DNA from 2 places in the Streptomyces sp. NBC_00287 genome. Region 2 is predicted to be linked to the other one. Evidence: riboswitches for the same ligand, from Rfam matches in the RefSeq annotation. Region 2 holds a riboswitch; the other holds the start of a gene.
The links. A riboswitch is a leader RNA that binds a small molecule or an ion and turns the genes downstream of it on or off. The one in region 2 is predicted to bind cobalamin.

Region 1: it holds a riboswitch for cobalamin, as region 2 does, so the genes downstream of both, OHT76_RS10130 (cobalamin biosynthesis protein) here and OHT76_RS01810 (energy-coupling factor ABC transporter permease) in region 2, are expected to answer to the same signal.

Annotation. Positions count from the first base shown of each region.
Region 1 covers NZ_CP108053.1:2,217,848-2,221,318, forward strand. Annotated here, with positions in the region: gene OHT76_RS10120 (nSTAND1 domain-containing NTPase) at 1-781, opposite strand, end outside; gene OHT76_RS10125 (CU044_2847 family protein) at 762-1,124, opposite strand; cobalamin riboswitch at 1,310-1,449, shown strand; gene OHT76_RS10130 (cobalamin biosynthesis protein) at 1,551-2,492, shown strand; gene OHT76_RS10135 (cobyric acid synthase) at 2,489-3,471, shown strand, end outside.
Region 2 covers NZ_CP108053.1:339,871-343,341, reverse strand. Annotated here, with positions in the region: gene cbiQ (cobalt ECF transporter T component CbiQ) at 1-683, opposite strand, end outside; gene OHT76_RS01815 (energy-coupling factor ABC transporter substrate-binding protein) at 690-1,052, opposite strand; gene OHT76_RS01810 (energy-coupling factor ABC transporter permease) at 1,049-1,756, opposite strand; cobalamin riboswitch at 1,787-1,970, opposite strand; gene OHT76_RS01805 (hypothetical protein) at 2,067-2,276, opposite strand; gene OHT76_RS01800 (LysR family transcriptional regulator) at 2,340-3,281, opposite strand; gene OHT76_RS01795 (RidA family protein) at 3,354-3,471, shown strand, end outside.

The DNA of each region.
Region 1 (3,471 bases), 1.9 Mb from region 2:
CTCGTACCAGTGACGACTTGCCTACCCCCGACGCGCCCGCCACCAGGACGAAGGGGTGCGTCCGCAACGCCTCCGCGATGCGTTCGCTGTCGGACCGGCGGGCGAAGAAGACCGTCGCGTCCTGTTCGCGGAAGGCCTCCAGGCCTCGGAAGGGGGACGGGCGTAGGCCCGGTTCCAGGCCCAGGAGGAGAGCTGCGGGGATGAGGTACGCCGTGCTCGCGCCCGTCCCCGTGTCCGCCGCCACCGTCATGCCGACGACGCCGCCCTGTTCCGTGTCCCACACCGGGCCGCCGCTGAAGCCCCGGCCGATCGTCCGTCCGCGGGGTTCCATCGACGTCCACCCCTTGCCCACCGGCGCCCGCAACCGGCCGTCCACCCAGACTCCGTGGTCGTCGGTCAGAAGGGGGAAGCCCAGGACGCGGAAGGGGTGGTCCCAGACCGCTGTGCCGCCCGCGAAACGGACCGGTGTGGTGCCGGGGACCGGGTCCAGCCTCAGCAGGGCGATGTCTCCGCCGCCGTCCCCGGACACCGGGCGCCAGTGCGTGACCGTCGCCGGCAACCGGTCGGACGGCGGAGTCAGCAGCGGGAAGTCGACGGTCACGGCACAGGAAGGAGGGTCCGTCGCCGTGTCGGGCACGCCCAGCGCGTTCGCCACTACATGGGCGCAGGTGCACAGCGTGCCCTCCGCGATCAGGAAGCCGCTTCCCGTGACCTGACCGTCATGACTCCAGAAGCGGGCGATTCCGCGCGCGAGTTCGTCGTCAGACTCGGCCGTCGGCATCGCGCTGTCCCGGAACCATCGCTTCCGACGGGTTCGTCCAGTTCATCGTCACCGTGAAGTGCGCCTCCGTGGAGCCCCGCGCGACCACCACCCCCGCCTCCGCGCTCAGCGTGATGCCGAACTCGACCGTGACCGAACCCGGTGGTCTGGGCAGGTCCCGCGCGCCTTCCAGGACCGCCCCCAGCGCCGGACGCACCCGGGCCAGCGCCTGTTGGAGGGTTTCGGCCGCCCCCGCGACCGCGCCGCCGCGCGACACGCGCTGCACCCCCGCCGGCCCGTCGCCCGCCACCTCCAGCAGTACGACCTGCCCGTCGTCCAGCACCATTTCACCCACGTACGCCACAGACCCGGCCCTCCCCCTCGCCCCACTCGATCGGTCCCCGTATTCCAGGGCGTCACGCACCGCAGTCGCAAGGCGCTTCCGCGTAGTCACCTCGTGTGGGTGAACCCCCTGGCCAAACCCGCCCCGCCGGACCCGATGTGGGCCTCAGCACACTCTCCCCTCGCAGGTCAACGGCAAGTTGACGGCCCTTCCGGGCCCGTGGTGGACTGCCGGAGCCATGTACGGCGGCAAGAGAGGAAGCCGGTGTGAGTCCGGCGCGGTCCCGCCACTGTCACCGGGGTAAGTAGCCCCGGGAGCCAGGAACTCTCACCGCCGGTCTCGTCGAACCAGGGCGTGGACACCCTGAGTGAGGACATATCGCGATGCTTGCCTGCCGATCGACATCCAGTACCAGACCCGCGTCTGACTCCGCGATCGGCTGAGCCGATGCGGGCCGATCGCGTCTTCGCGTACGGCGCCGCCGCCGGCCTCCTCGGTGATCTGCTCCTCGGCGATCCGCGCCGCGGGCATCCGGTCGCCGCGTTCGGGCGGGCCGCGGGTGCCGTGGAACGGCTGTTGTGGCGCGACGACCGTGGCCGGGGCGCACTGCACACGACCGTGTGCGCCGGTGGCGCCGTGGCTCTGGGTGCCCTCGCCGCGGGGGCCGTACGCCGCTCCCCTGCCGCCTCCGTCGCGCTCACCGGCGTAGCCACCTGGGCCGTCGTCGGCGGGACTTCGCTCGTCCGGGAGGCTCGGGTCATCGGGCAGGCGCTCCACCAGGGGGACGTCGAGGCCGCTCGGGCCCGGCTGCCGCATTTGTGCGGGCGGGATCCTCAGGCGCTGGACGCTGACGGGATCGCGCGGGCCGTTGTCGAGTCCGTCGCCGAGAACACCTCCGATGCCGTCGTGGGGGCCTTGGTGTGGGGGGCCTTGGGCGGAGTACCTGGGCTTGTCGGGTTTCGGGCCGTGAACACCCTTGACGCCATGGTCGGCCACAAGTCGGCCCGTTACCGGCGCTACGGCTGGGCTTCCGCTCGCCTCGACGACGTCGCCGGGTGGCCGGGGGCGCGCCTGACGGCCGTACTCGCCGCCGCGGCGGGAGGGAATGCCCGGGGGGCCGTACAGGCCTGGCGGGCCGATGCCTCGAAGCATCCGAGCCCCAACGCGGGGCCGGTGGAGGCGTCGTTCGCGGGGGCGCTGGGGGTGCGGCTCGGGGGGACCTTGGCGTACGGCGGGCGCATCGAGCATCGGCCGGTGTTGAACGGGGAGGGGCGTGCTGTGGAGGTCGGGGACATCGAGCGGGCCGTACGGCTGTCCCGGCGGGTGAGCCTGCTTGCGCTGGGGGTCAGTGTCGTCGCGCGCCGCGTCGTGAAGGGGAAGCGGTCATGAGCGGCGGAGGGCTCCTCGTCGCCGGTACCACCTCCGACGCCGGTAAGAGTGTGGTCACGGCCGGGATCTGTCGCTGGCTGGTCCGGCAAGGGGTCAAGGTCGCGCCCTTCAAGGCGCAGAACATGTCCCTCAATTCGTTCGTCACGCGCGAAGGCGCCGAGATCGGGCGGGCCCAGGCCATGCAGGCACAGGCGTGCCGAACAGAGCCGAGCGCGCTCATGAATCCCGTGCTGCTCAAGCCCGGTGGCGACCAGAGCAGTCAGGTCGTGCTGATGGGCAAGCCGGTGGGTGAGCTCAGTGCGCGCGGGTATCACGGGGGGCGGCAGCAGCAGTTGCTCGGGACCGTGCTCGACTGTCTCGCCGAGTTGCGGGGCACGTATGACGCGGTGATCTGCGAGGGGGCGGGCAGCCCCGCCGAGATCAATCTGCGGCGGACCGACATCGTCAACATGGGGATCGCCCGCAACGCCGGGCTGCCCGTGGTCGTGGTCGGTGACATCGACCGGGGCGGCGTCTTCGCCTCCTTCTTCGGGACCGTCGCCCTGCTCTCCGAAGAGGACCAGAAGCTGGTCGCCGGGTTCCTCGTGAACAAGTTCCGGGGGGACGTCAGCCTCCTCGAACCCGGGCTCGACATGCTCCATGGCCTCACCGGGCGGCACACCTACGGCGTCCTGCCCTTCCAGCACGGCCTCGGCATCGACGAGGAGGACGGGCTGCGCGTCTCCCTGCGGGGGACCGTGCGCGAGTCCCAGGTCTCCTCCCCCGTCGGCGAGGACGTCCTGCGCGTCGCCGTCTGTGCCGTCCCCCTCATGTCCAACTTCACCGACGTCGACGCCCTCGCCGCCGAACCCGGCGTCGTCGTACGGTTCGTGGACCGGCCCGAGGAACTGGCCGACGCCGACCTCGTCGTCGTGCCCGGTACCCGGGGGACCGTCAAGGCGCTGGAGTGGCTGCGCGAGCGGGGCCTTGCGGAGGCGCT
Region 2 (3,471 bases):
GCCGTGAAGCGGGCGGAGATCCGGGCTTCCGGTACCAGGACGCGCAGTGTGCCGTCGTAGCCCCGCCCGGCGAGCCCGGCCTGCAGACGGGTGGCCCGGTCGAAGGCCCGCACGAACGCGGTGGCCCCGAGCCCGCCCAGGGATCGCCAGGTCGCCGCCCGCGTGGTGTGTCCGAGCCGTGCGGCCTGGGCGTCGCGGATCCGGCGCATGGAGTCCAGCAGCAGGAAGCTCATCCGGTACGTCACCAGCGCCACGTCGACCACGGCCGCCGGCACCCCGGCCTTCACGAGTCGGGGCAGCAGATCCGACATCGGGGTGGTGAACGCGAACAGGAGCACGCCGAGGGAGGCCGCCGAGGTGCGCAGCAGCAACTCCCCGGCGCGCAGGGCACCGTCGTCGGCGAGGGAGAGGAAGCCCTCGGGCCCGCCCACCTGGACCAGCAAGGTGGCCGCACCGGTCACACAGAAGCCCAGCGGCACCCGATAAGCCCGCCACAGCTTGCGGCCCGGCACGCCCGCCGGACCCAGCAGCACGGCGAGCGCCGTCAGCAGGACCAGCGCGGCGCCCGGCCAGGGCGGCAGGGAGATCGCGAGCACGGTCAGCCCGAGCCCGAGCACGGCCTTGTCCACGGGATGGCGGCGGCGCCAGCGACTGCTGTGCGCCGCCGCGTCGATCGGCAGCACGAGGGCTCAGACCCCTTCGCCGTCGGACTCCCCGGCGCCACCCACGCTCACGGAATCCCGTTCCCGGGCCCGCTGTTCACCCTGCTTGCGGCCGCGCCGCAGCCCGAAGTAGTAGGCGAGCACGCCCGCGCCGAGGGCCGCCTGGAGGGAGAACAGCGCCGACTCGATCTCACCGGAGGGCGGCTCGTACAGGGGCGAGAACCAGGGCTCGTAGTCCGGTTCGATCTCGGTGATCGCCGTCTCCGCCTCGCCGTCGGCGCCCGTGAACGGCTCCTCCTTGTGGTCACCGAGACCGAGGACGAGCGGCATGACCGCAAGAAACGCCACGGCCAGCAGAAGCAGAAGGTTGATCTTCGTGTTACGGCTCATCGGGCCACCGCCTCGGTACCGGTCTTGCGGGCGCCGGCCTTGGTGGTGAGCAGCACACCGAGCCGGGTCAGCTCTCCCTTGCTGGACTGCACCAGCAGACGCATCACCAGCACCGTGAGAAGCCCCTCGCTCACCGCGAGCGGGATCTGGGTGACGGCGAAAATGGAGCCGAACTTGCCGAGCGCCCCGAGGAATCCGCTGCTCGGGTCGGGGAACGCGAGCGCCAGCTGGACGCTGGTGACGCAGTAGGTGGACAGGTCCGCGACGAACGCGCCGCAGAACACGGCGGCCATCAGCGGCACGTCGTAGCGCCGCAGCAGCTTGTAGACGGCGTATCCGGCCCAGGGCCCGACGATCGCCATGGAGAAGACATTGGCGCCGAGCGTGGTCAGGCCGCCGTGCGCGAGCAGCAGGGCCTGGAAGAGCAGGGTGATGGTGCCCAGGACCGCCATGATCGGCGGCCGGAACAGGATGGCGCCCAGCCCTGTGCCGGTGGGATGGGAGCAACTCCCGGTCACCGAGGGCAGTTTGAGAGCGGACAGTACGAAGGTGAAGGCCCCGGAGGCGCCGAGGAGCAGGGTGCTCTCCGGGTGCTCCCTGACCTCACGGGTGAGTGACCGAACTCCGTGAATGACGAATGGCGCGGACGCGGCGCCCCAGGCGACCGCGTGCGCCGGAGGCAGAAAACCCTCGGCTATGTGCATGGCTCAGCAGACCCTCTCCAGCACCTCGTGGATGGTTGACGTGCCTTGGCCGGTCTCCTGGCTGACGGGTGACACCGCCCGTACTCCGCCTTCCCGGGTCCAAGGACCCAGTGGCTGCCCGTGAGGGCCGGAGCCGGACTTCCCGATTCACAGTGGCGAGGGCCGCACCGGCATCACACCGGATTTCCCGTTCACCAAGGCGTGGTGACAGTAGTGCCTGATCAGGTCGGCTGACAAGCGCTCCCCGGGGGCGCAAAGGCGGCGCACGCCCGCTCATACGCCGGGGCGTGCACCGGCGGCGCTTTGCGGGTCAGTCCCAGGTGTAGCCGTCTCCGAAGTTGAGGGTGTGTTCGAGGACGTCCTCCAGGGGGTCGTTGATCTCGACGGTGTTGACCAGTGCGACCACGGGTGCGTTGGGGGCGACGTTCAGGGCGGGAGCGTCGTGGGCGGCGGCGTCCCCGGCGGCTGCGAGGACCGTTGCGGTCAGAGCGGCGGGGGCGAGGATGAGGCGTGCGCGCATGGGTGCTCTCCTTCGACATCGGGTCGATCGGGGGTTACCGTGCCTCCCACCCGCAAAGTCACCTCATCCGGGCAATTCACCTGTAAGGGGTGGGCGTTCGGCGGTGTGGGTGTGGGCTGCCCGCGCGTACAGCAGCAGCTGTGTGACCAGGGGGTTTTGGTCGTTCTTGCGCCGGGCGACGGCGACCCGGGTGCGCGCGGTGCCGGGTTCGATCCTGCGGAACGCGACACCCTTGAGGCGTATGCGTCGGATGCTCGCCGGAGCCAGGGAGACGCCCAGACCGGTCTCCACGAGCGCGCACACGGTCTGCCACTCCACGGCGTGCTGAACGATCTGCGGCGCGAAGCCTTCCGCGGTGCACAGGCCGACGATCTGGTCGTACAGCCGCGGCCCCGCCTCCCGGGGCAGCAGAACGAAGGGTGAGTCCGCCAACTGTGAGAGCCGTACGGTCCGGTGGGCGGCCAGAGGATGGGTGGTCGGCAGCACGGCGACGAAGGGCTCGGTGAGTATCGTCCTGAAGTCGAGCTCCGGCTCGGTGTCGGGGGGCTCGCGCAGCAGGCCGACGTCGATGACCCTCTCGTGCAGCGCGGCGAGTTGCGGGGCGGTCGTCATCTCACGGATGTCCAGGTGCACACCGGGGAACCGCTGACGGAAGTCGCGGAGCAGGCTGGGCAGGACGGTCAGGGCGAGGGAGGCGGCAAAGCCGATCCGCAGACGGCCGGCGCTGCCGCTGCCGACGGCGCGGGCGGCGGCGAGTCCGTCCGCGAGTTCGCCGAGGGCTCGCCGAGCGGCGGGCAGCAGCTCGCGCCCGGCGGGGGTGAGCGTGACCCGCCCGGGTTCGCGACGGAACAGCGCATGGCCGACCTTGTCCTCCAACCGACGGATCTGCTGGCTCAACGGCGGCTGCGCGATGCCCAGTCGGGAGGCCGCACGGCCGAAGTGGAGTTCCTCGGCGAGCACGACGAAGGCGTGCAGTTGGGGGAGGGGAAGTTCGGGACGCTCCATACGCCTAGAGATATCAGCAGACGCCGAAGCTCGTATTAGACGTATTCCTGCTGGTCACCTAGCGTTCGGCGCATGACAGAGCGACGTGCGATCCTCAGCGGCTCCACTTTCGAGGAGCAGATCGGTTACGCCCGTGCCGTGGTGGACGGCGACTGGGTGCATGTGTCCGGGACGACCGGCTTCGACTACA